DNA from 3 places in the Streptosporangium sp. NPDC006007 genome. Region 2 is predicted to be linked to each of the others. Evidence: predicted binding sites of a transcription regulator. Region 2 holds the regulator's gene; each other region holds the start of a gene.

Region 1 (5,813 bases), on a different contig from region 2:
TCTCCGGCACCGGGGACCCGAGCCGCCGCGCCGTCTGCTTCAGCCCGGCCAGCGGAGCCCGGAGGTTGCGCTCGACGTCCACCGCCAGAGCCTTGAGCGGTGACACGTAGAGGACCCGGCACCGCCGGACCGGCCCGCCGTCCTTCCGCGAGGCGGCGCGCCCGCGCGCGGGCCGCCTGTCACCGGCGTGCGAGGCCCCCGCGAGACCGGCGGATGGGACGACCGTTTTGCCCGCCGGGTCTTCGGTGTCCGCGGTGCCGGCGCTCGCGAGGTCCGCCGCGGTGGCGGCGCCGACGGTGCCCCGCGGGAATCCGGAGCCCTCCGCGGTGCCGGGGACGCGCTCGGCGGCCAGCCGGTCCAGTGACCAGAGGAACGCGGCCAGTGTCTTGCCGGAACCGGTGGGCGCGACCACCAGTGTGTTGTCCCCCCGGGCGATCGACGCCCACGCCCCCTCCTGCGCGGTGGTGGGAGCGGTGAAGGCCCCGGCGAACCACTCCCTGGTCACGGGGGTGAAATGGTTGAGCGCCGAGCTCGCACCGCTCCCCGGCGGCCCCGTGCCCGCTCCGTCCATCACGTGCCCCCTCGTGTTTGATCCGGCCGCTCGATCCGGCTCGACGATTCATAGTGCACTGCCCTACCGACAGAATCCGTCCCACCCTCGGTGGCCGAGTAACAGGTGAAAGATCACCTAAAGGTGACAAAAATCCACATTGCTGGCTTTTGGGGCCTTATCGACATATTTTTCGTTTATGAGGCCGTTATGAGGGTGAACGGCTGTGCCGTGCACCCGGCGGCTCCGGCCTTCTTCCCCTTGCTCTCCGTACGGAGGTCGTAGGGAGCCCCTCATAGCGCCTTCCAGGTAAGGGGTCCGGAGCCCATCCCCTGTCCGAGGTCCCGGCACTCCCGGGAGCCGGAAATGGCGTGAGGACGCGTCGCGAGGGCCGTACCGAGGTGTGCCGGGGCGATGGGCCCGTGCCGCCCGTGCCGCCCCTGGACTCCTTGGACACCGGGGCTTGGCGGGTTCCGTGGGCGGGGTTTCGGCCACAGGCGCATGACGATTGAGAAAGGTTCATGTCCCGATAAGTCGGAGATAGATCTCAGACCAGCATCCGACGCATTAAGTGGTGAGCCGGCGATGAGCATCGACCATCCTGCCGTCGAGACGGCGCGTGAGCGGATCAGGGCGGAACGCCTGGGGAGGCACCGTCCGCTGAGCAGCGCGAGGGGGCTGCACCATGTCGCGCTGATCTCCTCCGACGTCGAGACGACGATCGCCTTCTACCAGGACCTTCTGGAGTTCCCCCTCACGGAGATCTTCGGAAACCGCGACTACCGGGGATCGAGCCACTTCTTCTTCGACATCGGCAACGGCAACCTGCTGGCCTTCTTCGACCTTCCCGGTCTGGACCTCGGTCCCTACCGCGAGGTTCTCGGCGGCCTTCACCACATCGCCATCTCGGTGGACCCGTCGACCTGGGAGCGGTTGCGGGGCAAACTGGAGGCCGCGGGCGTGCCGCACGAGATCGAGAGCGGCGCCTCGATCTATTTCAGGGATCCCGACGGGGCCCGGCTGGAACTGCTCGCCGACCCGCTCGGGGAGATGTACGGCTCCAGCGTGCTCTGACCGGCTCGGACCGGGTCCTTCCCGGCTCGGTTGCGGAAGGCGGGGGTTCGCACGTGGGGGCCCATACTTGGGGAATGCGCCTGTCGGAGTTCTGGAAGCGAATGAAACTGCACTTCGGTGATATTTACGCCGAGTCGTGGGCGCGCGACTACGTGATCGCCGACCTGGGTGGACGGACGGTGAACCAGGCGCTGGCCGAGGGGGTCGCGGCCAAGGAGGTCTGGCGGGCCGTGTGCGGGGTGTCCGACGTCGCCGCCCGCCTGCGCTGACGCCCCGCAGGGATGGCGAGGCCGTGGCGAGTCCGGGAGCCCCGCGCGGCGCCCCCTCGCCCGGACGCCGCCTCTCGAAAGCACGGGAGGGTCCCTCCCCGGGCGGGCCTGAACCGGCGTGCGGGGTTTGAGGGGGGCCGAGGAGGAAGGGCAGGGCACTAAGAAGAGCCGTCCAGTAGTTTCCCGAGCGCCTCGGCCACCGGCCGGAGGTCCCCGGTGTCCTCCTGCCCGTCGGGTGACCACAGGAAGAGCCACCCGTCCTTGGCCGGCGTGGCGAAGACGATCGTCTGCCGGCCGCTGTCCGGATGCCACACCCACAGCACGGGATCGTCGCCCCCGACCGTGCGGCTGACCAGTCCGTGCTTCGACAGTTCGGCGGCCAGGGAGCCAAGATGGATCAGACGTTGCCGGCTGAACGTGCTGGTCACGTGGGCCACCTCGGGATCGTTTGCCCTCAGGATCGCCCCGGTTCGCCTTGGAGACAACATGTGCGGAGCAATGCCCGGGAATGTTGCCTTTCGGATGGGGTCCGTCGGCCCGGGCCGTCTGTGACACCCCGGAACACGTGGTCTCGTTGAGCTACGATCGAACAGTCGTTCGGCTATATTGGACACCGTCGCTCCAGGCGTGCTCTCCGGAAAGTGTCGGTGGCACCCCGTAGCTTTCTGGCAACCGATCCAACCCGCGACCCTCCAGGGGGCTCACATGGCAGCTAACGACCGCGAGAAGGCGCTTGAGACCGCCCTTGCTCAGATCGAGCGACAGTTCGGTAAGGGCTCGGTCATGCGTCTCGGTGACGAGACCCGGGCGCCCATCGAAGTGATCCCGACCAGTTCCATCGCGCTCGACGTCGCCCTGGGCATCGGCGGGTTCCCACGAGGCCGCATCGTCGAGGTCTACGGTCCCGAGTCCTCCGGCAAGACCACCGTCGCGCTGCACGCGGTGGCCAACGCCCAGCGGGCCGGCGGCATCGCGGCGTTCATCGACGCCGAGCACGCCCTTGACCCCGAATACGCCAAGAAACTCGGCGTCGACACCGACGCGCTGCTCGTCTCCCAGCCCGACACCGGTGAGCAGGCGCTGGAGATCGCCGACATGCTGATCCGATCCGGTGCCGTCGACCTGCTGGTCATCGACTCGGTCGCGGCCCTGGTGCCCAAGGCCGAGATCGAGGGCGAGATGGGTGACAGCCACGTCGGTCTCCAGGCCCGGCTGATGTCGCAGGCCCTGCGCAAGGTCGCCGGCGCGCTCAACAACACCGGCACCACAGCCATCTTCATCAACCAGCTCCGAGAGAAGATCGGCGTCATGTTCGGCTCGCCGGAGACCACGACCGGTGGAAAGGCGCTGAAGTTCTATGCCTCGGTCCGGCTCGACATCCGCCGCATCGAGACGCTGAAGGACGGCACCGAGGCGGTGGGCAACCGCACCCGTGTCAAGGTCGTCAAGAACAAGATGGCCCCGCCTTTCCGGGTGGCCGACTTCGACATTCTCTACGGCGTCGGCATCTCCCGCGAGGGTGGCCTGATCGACATGGGGGTCGAGCACGGCTTCGTCCGCAAGTCCGGCGCTTGGTACACCTACGAGGGCGACCAGCTCGGTCAGGGCAAGGAGAACGCCCGCAACTTCCTGAAGAACCACCCGGACATGGCCAACGAGATCGAGAAGAAGATCAAGGAGAAGCTTGGCATCGGCCCCCGCGTGGACAGCCCCGCCACTCCGCCGCCCCCCGCCCCCGCCCCGGCCGCCTCAGGCCGTGCTTCCAAGGCGACGACTCCTAAACCGGGTGACGTCTGATCCGGAGTGATCGATGACGACGGGACCTGACTCCGGTCCGGCCGACGCGGCCGGGCCGCGAGACTGGGGCGCCTGGCCCGACACGCCGGAGGCCGCGTCCACCGGATCGGCCCGGCGAGGGGGCGGACGGCCGAGGCGTTCGCGCCGAGACCGTTCGAAGGAGTGGGAGGCGTCCGGCACGGGCGGGGGCGACGCCTTCCCCCCGGACGACTTCACAGAGAGTCGGCCAGACCGTTCCGATGGGGAGGGGCGAGGCCGGGGCACTCGCGGATCCCGGAGGGCGAGCCGGTCCGGAAACGGATCCGGGGGGGTTACGCCGGACGGGCTGGTCGAGGGATCTCCGGCGAGCCGAGGTCCCGGCGCCGATCCGCAGGCCGTGGCCAGGTCCGTCTGCCTGCGACTGCTGACCATGGCGCCGCGCACCCGAGCCCAGCTCGCGGAGGCGCTGCGCAGGCGTGAGGTGCCGGAGGAGGCCGCCGAGGCCGTGCTTGAGCGGTTCTCCGAGGTCGGCCTCATCGATGACGAGGCGTTCGCCGCGGCCTGGGTGAGTTCACGTCACGCCGGACGAGGTCTCGCCCGCAGGGCCCTCGCCTCGGAGCTCCGTCACCGAGGGGTGAACGAGGACACCGTCAAGGACGCCGTGGAGCAGCTCGACCCCGAGCAGGAGGTGGAGACGGCGCGCAGGCTGGTGGCGCGCAGGCTGTCGTCCACCCGGGGGCTGGAGCCCGCCGCCAGGACCCGGAGGCTGGCCGGCATGCTCGCCCGGAAGGGATACGGCCCCGGCCTCGCCTTCCGGGTGATCCGTGAGGCACTTGAGAGTGAACAGGCGGAGAGTTCCGCCTTTTCCACGGAGTTCGACTATCCGGATGAGTAGTGAAGACGATCGGTAAGCGATGTTTGACTATCCGCCTGGTGACCGGAACATGCGGTCGGTGACCTCGTTCACGTGGAGGTATAGGTGATCGGTGTGCGCTGTTCGGTTATTTGAGTGGCTTGCAGGTCATGTGATGTGTGGGTGTTCTGTCCGGAGGGTGATGATTCGGATGCGCCTGGGGTTGCTGAGGGGGGAGGAGCGGCCGCCCGGTGGTGAACGGGGCGAGTCTGTGGTGAGCGGGGCGAGCCGGAGTGGCCTGTGGGCTTCGACTGCCTGGCCGGGGCCGGGGCCAGGGGCTGGGGGGCTGTCCGGCCGTTCGGGTGCCGGAGGTGACCGGCGTCCGGTTGGGCGGGTCGCCTGGGATGGGTTCGAGTGATGTGCGGGGTTGGCCTGGTCAGAGGGGCGGCCGGAGTGGTGGGGAAGCCCGATGGGGCTGAGGTGGTCGTTGGGTGTCCGGCTGGTTGTGCGGGCTGAGAGGTAAGCGGGTGGACTGTCCAGTGGGGTCGGCCTGGCGGGGGTGGCCGATGAGAACATGCGGTGACGGGGGCCGTTGATGTCCCGGCCTCCTCCGGGGAGACGGTTGGACCGGTGGAAAGCGAGCCACCACCGGGGCGGCACCCCTGTGAGCCTCGGTACATCATGTCTTGCCACATGAGAAAGAAATATCGCTCCTTCACGTTTAGCCGCTCCGAGGCCGGTCTTTGCTTGCCCGTTACCTCTTTGACGCTTAACCTCGACGGCAGTGAGGAGTTACTCCGCGCAGCGCGGATTGTCATAACGGTGAATTACGGATGAGCTAGTTCGACGGATGCGAGCGGATGGCGGGTCGGCGGGCCCAGCCGCTGCGCCGTCGGCTCTGGGTGATATCTGTCGGTGATATCTGGCCTGGTGGTGCCACCGCTCGGGCTTTCCGTGGTGTGCGTGTGACCCCTCGCGTGCTTGATGTCTGCGACGCGAGGAGGGCGGGGCGCGCATGAATTCGGTGGTGGTCATCACCTTGGCGGTTGCGGTCGCGGTTCTCGCCGTGGTGACGATAGCCGTGCTGATCATGTTGCTGCGTCGCACCGGTGGAACCGTCGGAAGGCTGAACGGCACCTCTCCCGAGCCGGAGACCGGGGTTCGGGCGGATTTGGAGGAGGCCAGGCGTCAGGCCGCGGAGATCCGCCTTCAGGCCGAGAGCGACGCCAGAGAGGTTCTGCACAGATCGGAGGCCGCCGTCGAGGCCGCCGCCGAGCTGCGTAAAGAGGCC
Region 2 (5,813 bases):
CTCCGTCATGACTTCCCCCTTCCGGGGCTCCGTGTGGAGCCCTTGAGTCGGACCACATCAACGCGCCGCTCTCCCCCGGCGCCCGGGGCCTGGCTCAGTCGTGTCCGGCGGACCGCTCCGCGCGCAACTGCTCGATCTCGACCTCGAAGTCGGCCAGGGTCTCGAACCCGCGGTAGACGGAGGCGAATCGCAGATAGGCCACCTCGTCCAGCTCGCGGAGCGGGCCCAGGATCGCCAGCCCGACCTCGTGCGCCGCGATCTCCGCGGCCCCGGTCGCCCGGATGCTCTCCTCGACTCGCTGACCCAGCTGGGCCAGCGAGTCCTCGTCGACCGGCCGCCCCTGGCACGCCCGCCGGACTCCGGCGATCACCTTGTCCCTGAAGAACGGCTCGGTCACCCCGCTGCGTTTGCTCACCATGAGCAACACCGTCTCCTGCGTGGTGAACCTGCGTCCGCACTCCGGGCAGGTGCGTCTGCGGCGGATTGCCCCGCCGTCCTCGGTGGACCGGCTGTCGATGACCCGCGTGTCAGGATGACGACAGAACGGACAGTGCACGCGCGTCGCCTCCTCGACCTGCCTAGCGGCTCACCTTTCTCGTGTTACTCCAGGTGCTCCACAGCCTCCACGCGAAGACGCTCGCGCGCGCCCCTCGAATGGTCGAGATGCGGTAATAGAAACACAATCTATGGTGGAGTAGAGCGATGAAGCCACTAGATGTTGTGGTCCAACCGTAGAAGTGTCGGCCCATGAACGCAAGTTAGGCAGGCCCCGCGAGCCGAAGTCCCTGATCAGCGCATCGCACCGGGGACGGCCGGGCGTGTCGCCCCTCCGGCCACTCCCGCACACCCCTCCCCGCCGGCGGACCCGCCGGCCTCTCAGCGGGCCGAACCGCCGGGCAGATGAAGCCGGGCCCCCGGCTGGATCACCGAGTCGGACAGGTCGTTGACATCCATTATCAGGCGGACCATCGAGGCAGGATCACCCTCCGTGGTGACCGCCTCGGCGATCTTCCACAGCGAGTCGCCCTTGCGCACCACGACCCACGGCAGCCCCTCGCGGCTCCTGCGCTCACCCGCCGAGGCCGCGTCGATGCGGGCGCCGACCCAGAGGGCCCCCAGGGTCAGGACGGTGAGCGCGGACACCACCACGACCCTCCCCCTCCGGGTGAGCCGGAGGGGCGGGGCCTGGCCACGCCCACCCCTCGCCGGCCCGGGCCTTCGGACAGGCGGCCGCCGGGACCCCCACCTTGTTTCGATCGCCTGCACGGTGCGCCCCCCATCCCCTCGACATGGCCGAACACACGTCGAAGAAAGGTCGATGAATCGAACACGATGTCGATTGAACTCCCGTACGATGTTGTACACCACGACGCCGCTGATTTCGAGGACGACTCGAACAATTGTTTGAATATGATCTTCGGCGAGGATACGGTTGCTCTGTGCGACGCAGTCAGCACAGACCGGGAGCGAGGAGATCGCATGAGCGAGCACAATGAGAACGCTTCGGCCGTCAGCGACCTGGCCGTGCGCAGGCGCGACTCCCTTGGCCTCACCCCCAGGCAGCGCAAGATCCTTGAGGTGATCCGCGACTCCGTGCAGCGACGCGGCTACCCGCCGTCCATGCGGGAGATCGGCGAGGCGGTGCAGCTCACCAGCACCTCCAGCGTGTCGCACCAGTTGACGGCGTTGCAGCGCAAGGGTTACCTGCGCCGCGACCCGCACCGCCCCCGCGCCCTCGAAGTGCGCCTGCCCGGCGAGCCGGTGCTCTGGGTGGACCCCACCGGTGACGACGAGACGCCGGTCAACCGCCCGACCGCGGCCTATGTGCCGCTCGTCGGCCGGATCGCCGCCGGCGGCCCGATCCTCGCCGAGGAGAGCGTCGAAGACGTCTTCGCCCTGCCCAAGCAGCTCGTCGGCGAGGGCACGCTCTTCCTGCTCCAGGTGACCGGTGACTCGATGATCGAGGCCGCGATCGCCGACGGTGACTGGGTGGTCGTCCGTCAGCAGCCGGTGGCCGACAACGGCGACGTGGTCGCGGCGATGATCGACGGTGAGGCCACGGTCAAGACCTTCAAGCGCAAGGACGGCCACGTCTGGCTGGTTCCGCACAACCCTAACTACGACCCGATCCCCGGCGACGAGGCCACCGTGCTGGGCAAGGTCGTGGCGGTGCTGCGCAAGCTCTGACCCGATCCGGACGGGAGCGGTCCCCGATCGGGGACCGCTCCCGTCCGGATATCAACGGCAGACGGGCATCTCCGCCGGGGACGGAGGGGACGTCAAGGGACGATGTTGACCAGCTTGGGCGCGCGGACGATGACCTTGCGGGGAGGGCCGGACAGGAAGACCCCGACCTTCTCCGAGGCCAGCGCCAGGGCCTCCAGATCGGCCTCGGAGATCTCCGGGGAGACCTCCAGCCGGTCACGGACCTTGCCGGCGACCTGCACGACGCACGTGACGGAGTCCTGGACCAGCAGGGCGCCCTCGGCCGTCGGCCACCCGGCGGTGGCGACCGAGGCCGAACGCCCCAGACGCTCCCAGCCCTCCTCCGCGGTGTAGGGCGCGACCAGCGACAGCATGATCGCCAGTGTCTCCGCGGCCTCCCGGACCGCAGGGTCGGCGGCGCCGGGCCCGGAGTCGATGGCGCGGCGGGCCGCGCTCGTCAGCTCCATCATGCGGGCCACCGCGACGTTGAAGCGGTGGGAGTCGACCAGTTTCGTGACCTCGTCTATGGTCCGGTGGACGAACTTGCGCAGTTCCAGGTCGCCTGCGGCGAAGTCCACGCCGGGGGCACAGGCGGCACCGGCCTCGGCCATGACGCGGAACGCGCGGGCCAGGAACTTCTGCGACGCGGCCGGGGAGACGTCGGCCCAGTCGATGTCGTCCTCCGGCGGACCGGCGAACACCACGGTCAGCCGGACCGCGTCCACGCCGTAGGCGTCGATCTGCTGACCCAGGTCGACGCCGTTGCCCAGGGACTTGGACATCGCCTTGCCCTGGTTGATGACCTGCCCCTGGTTCAGCAGACGGCTGAAGGGCTCGGTGAAGTCCACCATGCCCATGTCGTGCAGGACCTTGGTGAAGAACCGCGAGTACAGCAGGTGCAGCACCGCGTGCTCCACCCCGCCGACGTACTGGTCGATCGGGCCCCACCCGCGGACCTTCTCCACGTCGAACGGACCGCCGGAGTAGGACGGGTCCACGTAGCGCAGGAAGTACCACGAGGAGTCGACGAAGGTGTCCATCGTGTCGGTGTCGCGCCTGGCGGGCCCCCCGCACTTGGGACAGGAGACGTTGACCCAGTCGGCGGCCGAGGCCAGCGGGGAGACCCCCTTGGGGGCCAGGGCCTCGCCGCGCAGGTCAGGCAGGGTGACGGGCAGCTGGTCGTCCGGGACCGGGACCTCGCCGCAGCCGGCACAGTGAATGATCGGGATCGGGCAGCCCCAGAAGCGCTGGCGGGAGAGCAGCCAGTCGCGCAGGCGGAAGTTGACCGCCGCCCTGCCGGTGCCGCGCTCGGCCAGCAGTTCGACGATCCGGCGGATCGCCTCGGCCTTGGGCAGGCCGTCCAGCGGGCCGGAGTTGACCAGGGAGCCCTCGCCCACGGTGGCGACACCGGTCTCCCCCGGGTCGGCCAGGCCGGTGTGGACCACGACCCGCACCGGCAGGCCGAACCTCCGGGCGAAGTCCAGGTCGCGCTGGTCGTGCGCGGGAACCGCCATGATGGCGCCGTGGCCGTAGTCGGACAGGACGTAGTCGGCGGCCCAGACCGGCATGCGCTCGCCGTTGACCGGGTTGACGGCGTAGCGGCCCAGGAAGACGCCGCTCTTCTCCTTCTCGGTGGAGAGCCGGTCGATGTCGGACAGCTTGGCGACCTCGGCCCGGTACGCCTCGAACGCCTCGCGCCGGTCGTCGGAGACGATCTCCTCGGCCAGCGGGGCGTCGGGGGCGACCACGAAGAAGGTCGCGCCGTACAGGGTGTCGGGACGCGTGGTGTAGACGGTGACCGGCTCGTCGCGGCCCTCGATCATGAAGCGGACGTCGGCGCCCTCGGATCTGCCGATCCAGTTGCGCTGCATGGTCAGCACGCGCTCCGGCCAGCCGCCCTCCAGCTGCGCCATGTCGTCCAGCAGCCGGTCGGCGTACTCAGTGATCTTGAAGTACCACTGGGTCAGCTCCCGGCGGACGACCTCGGCGCCGCAGCGCTCGCACCGGCCGTCCTTGACCTGCTCGTTGGCCAGCACGGTCTGGTCGTTGGGGCACCAGTTGACCAGGCCGCCCCTGCGGTAGGCCAGGCCGCGCTCGAAGAAGCGCAGGAACAGCCACTGTGTCCACCGGTAGTAGCCGGTGTCGCTGGTGTGCAGGCGGCGGGACCAGTCAAAGGAGATCGCGTAGCGTTTGAAGGAGTTGGCCTGGGTCTCGATGTTGGCGTAGGTCCACTCGGCCGGGTGCGCGTCGCGCTTGATCGCGGCGTTCTCGGCCGGCAGGCCGAAGGAGTCCCAGCCGATGGGATGCAGCACGTTGTAGCCGCGCTGGAACCAGTAGCGCGAGACGACGTCGCCGATGGCGAAGACCTCGGCGTGCCCCATGTGCAGGTCGCCGGAGGGGTAGGGGAACATGTCGAGCATGTAGCGTCGCTCACGTGGGTCGGCGGGGTCGTCGGAGGCCCGGAAGGGGTCCAGCTCCTCCCACCGCCGCTGCCACTTGACCTGCAGTGCCTGCGGGTCGTAGTGCTGCTCGTCGCTCTGCATGTCGGCTCGCTCGCTCACGTCAATCTTCCCTCGGTATACGTCCGCGCAGATGATCTGACCCATCCGACCAATAGAAAAACCCTCCGCTCACGCGAAGGGCAGCCGCATCGGCGGGGCGTCTAGCGCCGGGAAGGCCGATGCGGCCCGATAAGCAGCAGGGTCACCGCACGCATATGCCAAGACTATCGCAGTCCGCAAGTCGTATTCGTGGCCTGGGAAAACGAGTTCGATCACGGCAAACGGAGGACACCGGCGTCGGCGGGTCAGCACAATGGGGGGATCCGCGTAGCCAGGAGGGGCCGCGGGCGGATGGGGTGCATCCGTTGTGACCTCACATGTCCTAATCAGTTTACTCTTTTCACCGTGGCACACTCAGTCGAGCCGGGGCAGGGCCCGGATCCCTCGGAGGTCGGCCTGCCGATGCAGGATCCACCCACCGACCCCACAGGACTCCAGTTCAGGGGGGCGTTCTCCAGTTTCCCTGCGAACTCCCCTGTCTCACGTGAGACCATGCCCAATAGTCATAATTCGGGCACCCGTGCGGGAGGTAAGGAAGCCATGGCTTCGGAGCAGTCCAGCCAGTCCCACCTGCCTCCGGCATGGCCGGAGGCGGTGGACCCCCCGCCGGCGTGGGCGAACGACCCCCTCGGCACCGGCCCCAGGCTCCCGCTGCCCCAGAACGAGTCCCAGCCGGGCCGCGGCTCCCGGCAGGCCTCCCCGGGCAACGGCTGGGACCAGGCCGGCGCCGCCCCGGCGGGCAACGGCTGGGACCAGGCGACCACCCCTCCGACAGGTAGCGGCTGGGACCAGGCGGGCGCCGTCTCCCAGGGCGGCGGCTGGGATCAGGCCGGCGCGCCACGGACGGGCAGTGGCTGGGACCAGGCGGGCGCATCTCCGGCCGGTAACGGCTGGGACCAGGCCGCCACCCCCTCGGCGGGCGACGGCTGGGATCAGACGGCCACGCAGCACCTCCCCGGCCTACCGGCGGCGGGCGACTCCTGGCAGACCCCGCCGACGGCGCGGGAGGGCTCGGGCCGCCACGCCCCGGCTCCGGAAACCGGCGGC
Region 3 (5,813 bases), on a different contig from region 2:
CTCCGGGGAGAACCAGACCTCGCCCGGCGCGGGAAAACGATCCAGACCGGGCGGCGGGGATGTTCCCGGCCGCAGCGCCGCCACGTCCACGACGGTGATCGGCCGGTCGTCCACATAGTCCCTGTGTACGGCCTCGATCGCCACCGCGCCGGCCTTGGCCGCGACCGGGTTGCGCCACGCCCCCCGGTCGGCCCGGCCCTGGAAGGCGAGGTTGGCCGTCACGGCGAACAGCAGCAGACCGGTGGACACCGCCACGGCCGCCACGGTCAGCCCGGCGCCGAGGAGACCGCGGCGGCCACCGCCGCGCAGCAGCCGCCAGGCCAGGCCCGTCAGCCCGCTCATTCCACCGCTCCGGGAAGGGCCTGGGTCTCCGTACCCCGTGCGCCCGGGGTGGGCTCCGGATCCCACGCTCCCAGGCCCGCGGACGGCCGAGGGCCGGAGGGGCCGGAGGGGCCGGGGACGATCCGGCCGTCGCGGACCTCGACCACGCGGTCGCACCAGCGAGCCACCTGGGGATCGTGGGTGACGACCACCAGGGAGGCCCCGTTGCGCTTGGTGGCGTCCACCAGCAGGCGCATGGTGTCGTGGCCGGTGGTCTGGTCGAGGGCGCCGGTCGGCTCGTCAGCGAAGATCACAGCGGGCCGGGTGACCAGGGCGCGGGCGATCGCCACCCGCTGCGCCTGACCGCCGGAGAGCTCACCGGGACGGCGGTTCTCCATTCCGCCGAGTCCGAGCGGGCCGAACCACTCGCGGGCCTGCCGTACGGCGTCGGCCCGGGAGACCTTCCCGAGCATGAGCGGCAGCGCGACGTTCTCCTCCGCCGGAAGCTCGGGCAGGAGCTGGCCGAACTGGAACACGAACCCGAACCGGGTACGGCGCAGAGCGCTGCGCTCGCCCTCCCGCATGGCGTCGATGCGCCGGCCGAGCAGGTGAACCTCACCCGCGTCCGGTTTCATGATCCCGGCGAGACAGTGCAGCAACGTCGATTTGCCGGAGCCGGAAGGCCCCATGATCGCCAAAGCCTCACCGGGCCGGAGGGCCAGCCCGACCCCGCCCAGAGCCACGGTCGGGCCGAACCGCTTGACCAGGCTGATTCCTTCGAGAACGACATCCATGGCGAGACCCTCTCGTGCGGGGATGTCACGGCGGATCGGCCGACCGTCCGATCCGGAGGCGGCGGCATCGGCCAAAAGACGGAAAGGCGGAAAGGTCAAAAGCCCGACATCCCGGACCGGGCTGGCAGAATCGACCGCGTGACGATTCGGGTGCTCATCGCTGATGACCAGGAGCTGGTACGGACCGGTTTCCAGATGATTCTGGACGCCCAGGCGGACATGGAGGTCGTGGCGACCGCCGCGAACGGCGCCGAGGCGGTCGAGCACGCGCGCAGGCTCCGTCCGGACGTGTGCCTGCTCGACATCCGGATGCCCAGGCTGGACGGGCTGGAGGCCACCCGGCTCCTCTCCGGGCCCGGGGTGCCCAATCCGATGCGGGTGGTCATCGTCACCACCTTCGACCTGGACGAATACGTGTACGGCGCGCTGCGCGCGGGAGCGACCGGATTCCTGCTCAAGGACAGCGGGCCGACGCTGCTGATCGAGGCGATCCGGGCGGCGGCGGCCGGTGACGCGCTGGTGTCGCCGTCGGTGACGGTACGGCTGCTCGAACACTTGGCCCACCCCAGGATCGGTACCGCCCGGCCTCCCAGCGAACCGCTCACCGAGCGCGAGCTGGACGTCGTCCGCCTGGTGGCCAGGGGGCGGACCAACCAGGAGGTCGCCGCCGAACTGTTCGTCTCGCTCTCCACGGTCAAGACCCATCTGGGGAGCATCCAGGTGAAACTCGGCGCGAGGAACCGGGTGGAGATCGCGGCCTGGGCCTGGGAGTCGGGTGTGGTCGGCTGACCGGCCCGGCCGGTGCGATCCGTCCGGCGCGGACGCCCCGCCCGGAGGCGGGTGAGCCGGGGGCGGCGGGGAGACCACAGGGATCACGGGGACCACGGGGGCCGGTGTGATCAGCGGGTCGACGCGGTCGGCCGGTCACCTGAACGACCTGGTCAGCCGTTCGATGAAACTGATTAGCAAAGGGGTCAACGGGATAGAAGAAGGGCAGGTTCTCCAGCGCATGCCGGGGGGAGATTCACATGCGCTTCGTCTCGTCTCTACCGAGAAGATCAGCCACGGCCGTCCACGTGGCGCTGGGCGTCCAGGTGCTCGCGACAGCCGCCCTGGCGATGTTCGAACAGGCCCGGGGCCGGCGGCTGGCCCGGGAGATCTCGGCACTCGGCGGTGACCCCCACGCCCCCGGCGCGCAGGCCGTCGTCGGCGCGGTGACCGTCTTCGCCGTCCTCATGATGGTCATCACCGTGACGCTGATCGCGACCGCGGCGGCCTATCTGACCTGGCTGATCCAGGCCCGGCAGAACACGACCCGTCCCGGGGCCTCGGCGCTGCCGACGCTGGCGGCCTGGCTCGTGCCCGGGGTCAACCTGGTCGTCCCGCCGGTGCTGCTGTATCGCCTCTGGTGGGCCTCACACCCGCCGGCCGACCGTCACGGCCGCTGGGTCGCGCTGCTCGCCGCCTGGTGGCTGAGCTGGCTGACCACGCTCGCCCTGATCCTGGTACGGCTGCCGCTCCACGCCACCCCCGGGGACGCGAGCCTCACCGGCCTCGGCCCGGTCGAGCTGACCGCCGTCACGGTCTCCGCCCTGCTGTGCGCGGCGACCGTCCGGCAGATCACCAGGATCCAGGCCGCCGGCGCCCACCGGCGCGGGACCGGGACGGACAGCATCACACCGCGAGCCATCTCGAAGATCTTCACGAGGCGGGCGGCGGCGCGGCAGGTCCATCCGGCCGGGCGGTGACACCCCCCGGACCGTCAGTCCCACGACCTCATCAGCAGCCAGCCCTCGCCCGCGGTGTCGAAACGGAGCTCATAGGTGCCCAGCCGGTCGCCGGGGTCGGCCTCGACCTTCCAGAACCGGCGTTCGCCGGGGTCACCCTCGGAGATCTTCCACCACTCTCGCGAGACGACCCACTCGTCGAGCACCCGGCGCACGGCGTGGAGCCGGTCACGCCAGACGAACTGGACCGGCCTGCCGCCACGCGTCCAGACCTCGATCGGGTCTCCGTGAAGTCTGCTCAAGACGCCTCTTCTCCCCACGGTGTCGAGATGGGAACCCGGGGGAAGACGGGCACAGTCCGTCGAACATACGTTCCCACGACGCCGGGCGCAAGCCCCCACCCGTCACACCGGTGGCCCGGCGTCCGCGCGGCCACGGCTGCCGGGGCATTCGGCTGATCGGTACGCGGCCGGGACAATCGAAGCACCAATCGAGCCAAGGAGTTCAGCACGATGCGCGCCATAGTCGTCTCCGCCACCGGCGGCCCCGAGGTCCTGACCTGCACCGGCCATCCCGAGCCGGAGCCGAACCCCGGGGAGGTGCTGATCGACGTCGTCGCCGCCGGCGTGAACTTCATCGACGTCTATCACCGGATGGGCCGCTACCCGCTCTCCCTGCCCTTCGTCCCCGGAAACGAGGGCGCGGGCACCGTCGCCGCGGTCGGCGAGGACGTCCGGGGCGTCTCGGTGGGCGACACCGTGGCCTGGGCCAACGTCATGGGCAGCTACGCCGCCAAGGCCGTGGTGCCGGCCACCCACGTGCTCTCCGTACCCGAGGGGATGACGGCGGAAGTCGCGGCGGCCGTCACCCTCCAGGGACTGACCGCCCACTACCTGACTCACTCCACCTACCGGGTGAAACCAGGCGACAACGTGCTGGTGCACGCCGCCGCCGGAGGCGTGGGCCTGCTGCTCGTCCAGATCGCCAAACTGCGCGGCGCCCGGGTGATCGGCACGGTCTCCACCGAGGAGAAGGAGGAGCTGGCCCTCGCGGCGGGTGCCGACGACGTTCTCCGCTACGACGGCTTCGCCGACGCGGTCCGCGACCTGACCGGCTCCGGCGCGCACGTCGTCTACGACGGCGTGGGCGCCCCCACCTTCGACAGGAGCCTCGCCTCGCTGCGCCCGCGCGGCATGATGGTCCTGTACGGCCAGGCCGGAGGACCGGTGCCCCCCGTCGACCCGCAGACCCTCGCCAAGGGCGGCTCTCTCTTCCTGACCCGCCCCGCCCTCGCCCCCTACCTCGCCACCCGCGACGAGCTGGCCTGGCGGGCCTCCGACATCTTCGGCTGGGTGGCCTCGGGAGAGCTCAGGGTCCACATCTCCCGCCGCTACCCCCTGACCGAGGCGGCCCAGGCCCACCGGGATCTGGAGGCCCGCCGTACCACCGGCAAGCTCCTCCTCCTGACCTGACCCCTCCGGGGCTCCCCGAGCACGGCCAGGACGAGAAGGGGACACCAGCCGGATCATCGCTCACCGGGTCACCGGGTCACCGCGGGAAATCCACGTCACCGTAGGGAACCGTGTTTCTACCGTGGGAAGCCACGGGAGAAGTCCGGCGCCTCGCGCGAGATGCCGCCGGGAGGCAGGATCGGCAGATCCCGGGGAGCCCCGTCCCTCAGAAGCCTGAGCAGGGCGTCGGTGTCCACATGCCGCTCGATCAGGTCACCCAGGGCGTCCAGCCGCTCCTCGCGCAGCGCGGCGAAGGAGACGTCCGGGGCGGGGGTGAAGTCACGGCCGGAGACGGCCGCCACATCGGCCAGGAACGCCCGGCGGAAGTCGTCGTTCTCCAACGCCCCGTGCCAGGTGGTGCCCCAGACGGACCCGGACCGGCAACCGTCCAGGAAGGGATCGCCGCCCTCGGCCGTCACGACGCCGTGGTGGATCTCATAGGCCGCGACGCGGCAGCCGTACGCGCTGCCGACCGGGCGGCCCAGCGTCTTGTCGATCCCGAACTCCACGGTCGCGGGCAGCAGTCCCAGCCCCTCGACCCTCCCGGCCCCGGACTCGACGTCGTCGTGGATGGTCCGGGCGAGCATCTGGTAGCCGCCGCAGATGCCCAGCACCGCCCGGCCGCCCAGGGCGCCGGCCAGCCCGGAGGCACGCAGCCAGGCCAGGTCGGAGACGGTGGCGCGGGAGCCCGGCAGCACCACCAGGTCGGCGTCGTCCAGCTCCGCCGGAGAGGTCACGAAGCGGACCACCACCCCGGGCTCGGAGACCAGGGCGTCCACGTCGGTGAAGTTGGAGATACGCGGCAGCCTGACCACCGCGACCCGCAGGCTCTGCCCGCCGTACGGCGTGCGCGTCCCGGCGGCGGGACGGTTGTCCAGGGCGAGGGAGTCCTCCACATCCAGCCAGAGGCCGTTCAGCCAGGGCAGCACGCCGTAGACCCGGCGGCCGGTCAGATCTTCGATCATGTCGAGACCGGGTTCGAGGAGCTCCGGCGCCCCCCGGAACTTGTTGATCACGAAGCCCGCGATCAGCGCCTGGTCGGCGGGTTCCAGCAGGGCCACGGTCCCGTACAGCGAGGCGAAGACCCCGCCCCTGTCGATGTCTCCGACCACGATGACCGGCAGCTCCGCGGCACGGGCCAGCCCCATGTTCGCGATGTCGCCCCTGCGCAGGTTGATCTCCGCCGGGCTGCCCGCCCCCTCGCAGACCACCACGTCGTAGGAGGCGCGCAGCCGCTCCAGCGCGTCCACGGCGACCTGCCGGAGCCGGTCCTTGACGTCCCAGTACTCCATCGCGTCGACCTCGGCCAGCGGCCTGCCCATGACCACGACCTGGCTGCGCCGGTCACTGCCCGGCTTGAGCAGGATCGGGTTCATGTCCGCGGTGGGCTCCAGGCCGCAGGCCGCGGCCTGCACCGCCTGGGCCCGGCCGATCTCGGCGCCGTCGGCGGTGACGAAGGA

Evidence for each region. The regulator LexA, encoded in region 2, represses DNA repair genes until DNA is damaged. The targets are predictions, from matches to a motif close to TCGAACANNTGTTCGA.
Region 1: the regulator LexA is predicted to act here: its motif matches at 2,479-2,494, upstream of recA (recombinase RecA).
Region 3: the regulator LexA is predicted to act here: its motif matches at 3,204-3,219, upstream of ABZ194_RS23915 (DUF6504 family protein).

The regions. Positions count from the first base shown of each region.
Region 1 covers NZ_JBEXUG010000005.1:241,007-246,819, reverse strand. The annotation lists gene ABZ194_RS06795 (DEAD/DEAH box helicase) at 1-571, opposite strand, end outside; gene ABZ194_RS06790 (VOC family protein) at 1,136-1,624, shown strand; gene ABZ194_RS06785 (DUF3046 domain-containing protein) at 1,699-1,893, shown strand; gene ABZ194_RS06780 (hypothetical protein) at 2,052-2,321, opposite strand; gene recA (recombinase RecA) at 2,599-3,690, shown strand; gene ABZ194_RS06770 (regulatory protein RecX) at 4,016-4,564, shown strand; gene rny (ribonuclease Y) at 5,538-5,813, shown strand, end outside.
Region 2 covers NZ_JBEXUG010000015.1:51,764-57,576, reverse strand. The annotation lists gene ABZ194_RS14565 (vitamin B12-dependent ribonucleotide reductase) at 1-9, opposite strand, end outside; gene nrdR (transcriptional regulator NrdR) at 95-556, opposite strand; gene ABZ194_RS14555 (LysM peptidoglycan-binding domain-containing protein) at 877-1,146, opposite strand; gene lexA (transcriptional repressor LexA) at 1,480-2,187, shown strand; gene leuS (leucine--tRNA ligase) at 2,280-4,748, opposite strand; gene ABZ194_RS14540 (hypothetical protein) at 5,307-5,813, shown strand, end outside.
Region 3 covers NZ_JBEXUG010000037.1:1,975-7,787, forward strand. The annotation lists gene ABZ194_RS23895 (ABC transporter permease) at 1-342, opposite strand, end outside; gene ABZ194_RS23900 (ABC transporter ATP-binding protein) at 339-1,115, opposite strand; gene ABZ194_RS23905 (response regulator transcription factor) at 1,254-1,904, shown strand; gene ABZ194_RS23910 (DUF4328 domain-containing protein) at 2,144-2,863, shown strand; gene ABZ194_RS23915 (DUF6504 family protein) at 2,878-3,144, opposite strand; gene ABZ194_RS23920 (quinone oxidoreductase) at 3,355-4,314, shown strand; gene ABZ194_RS23925 (cobyric acid synthase) at 4,431-5,813, opposite strand, start outside.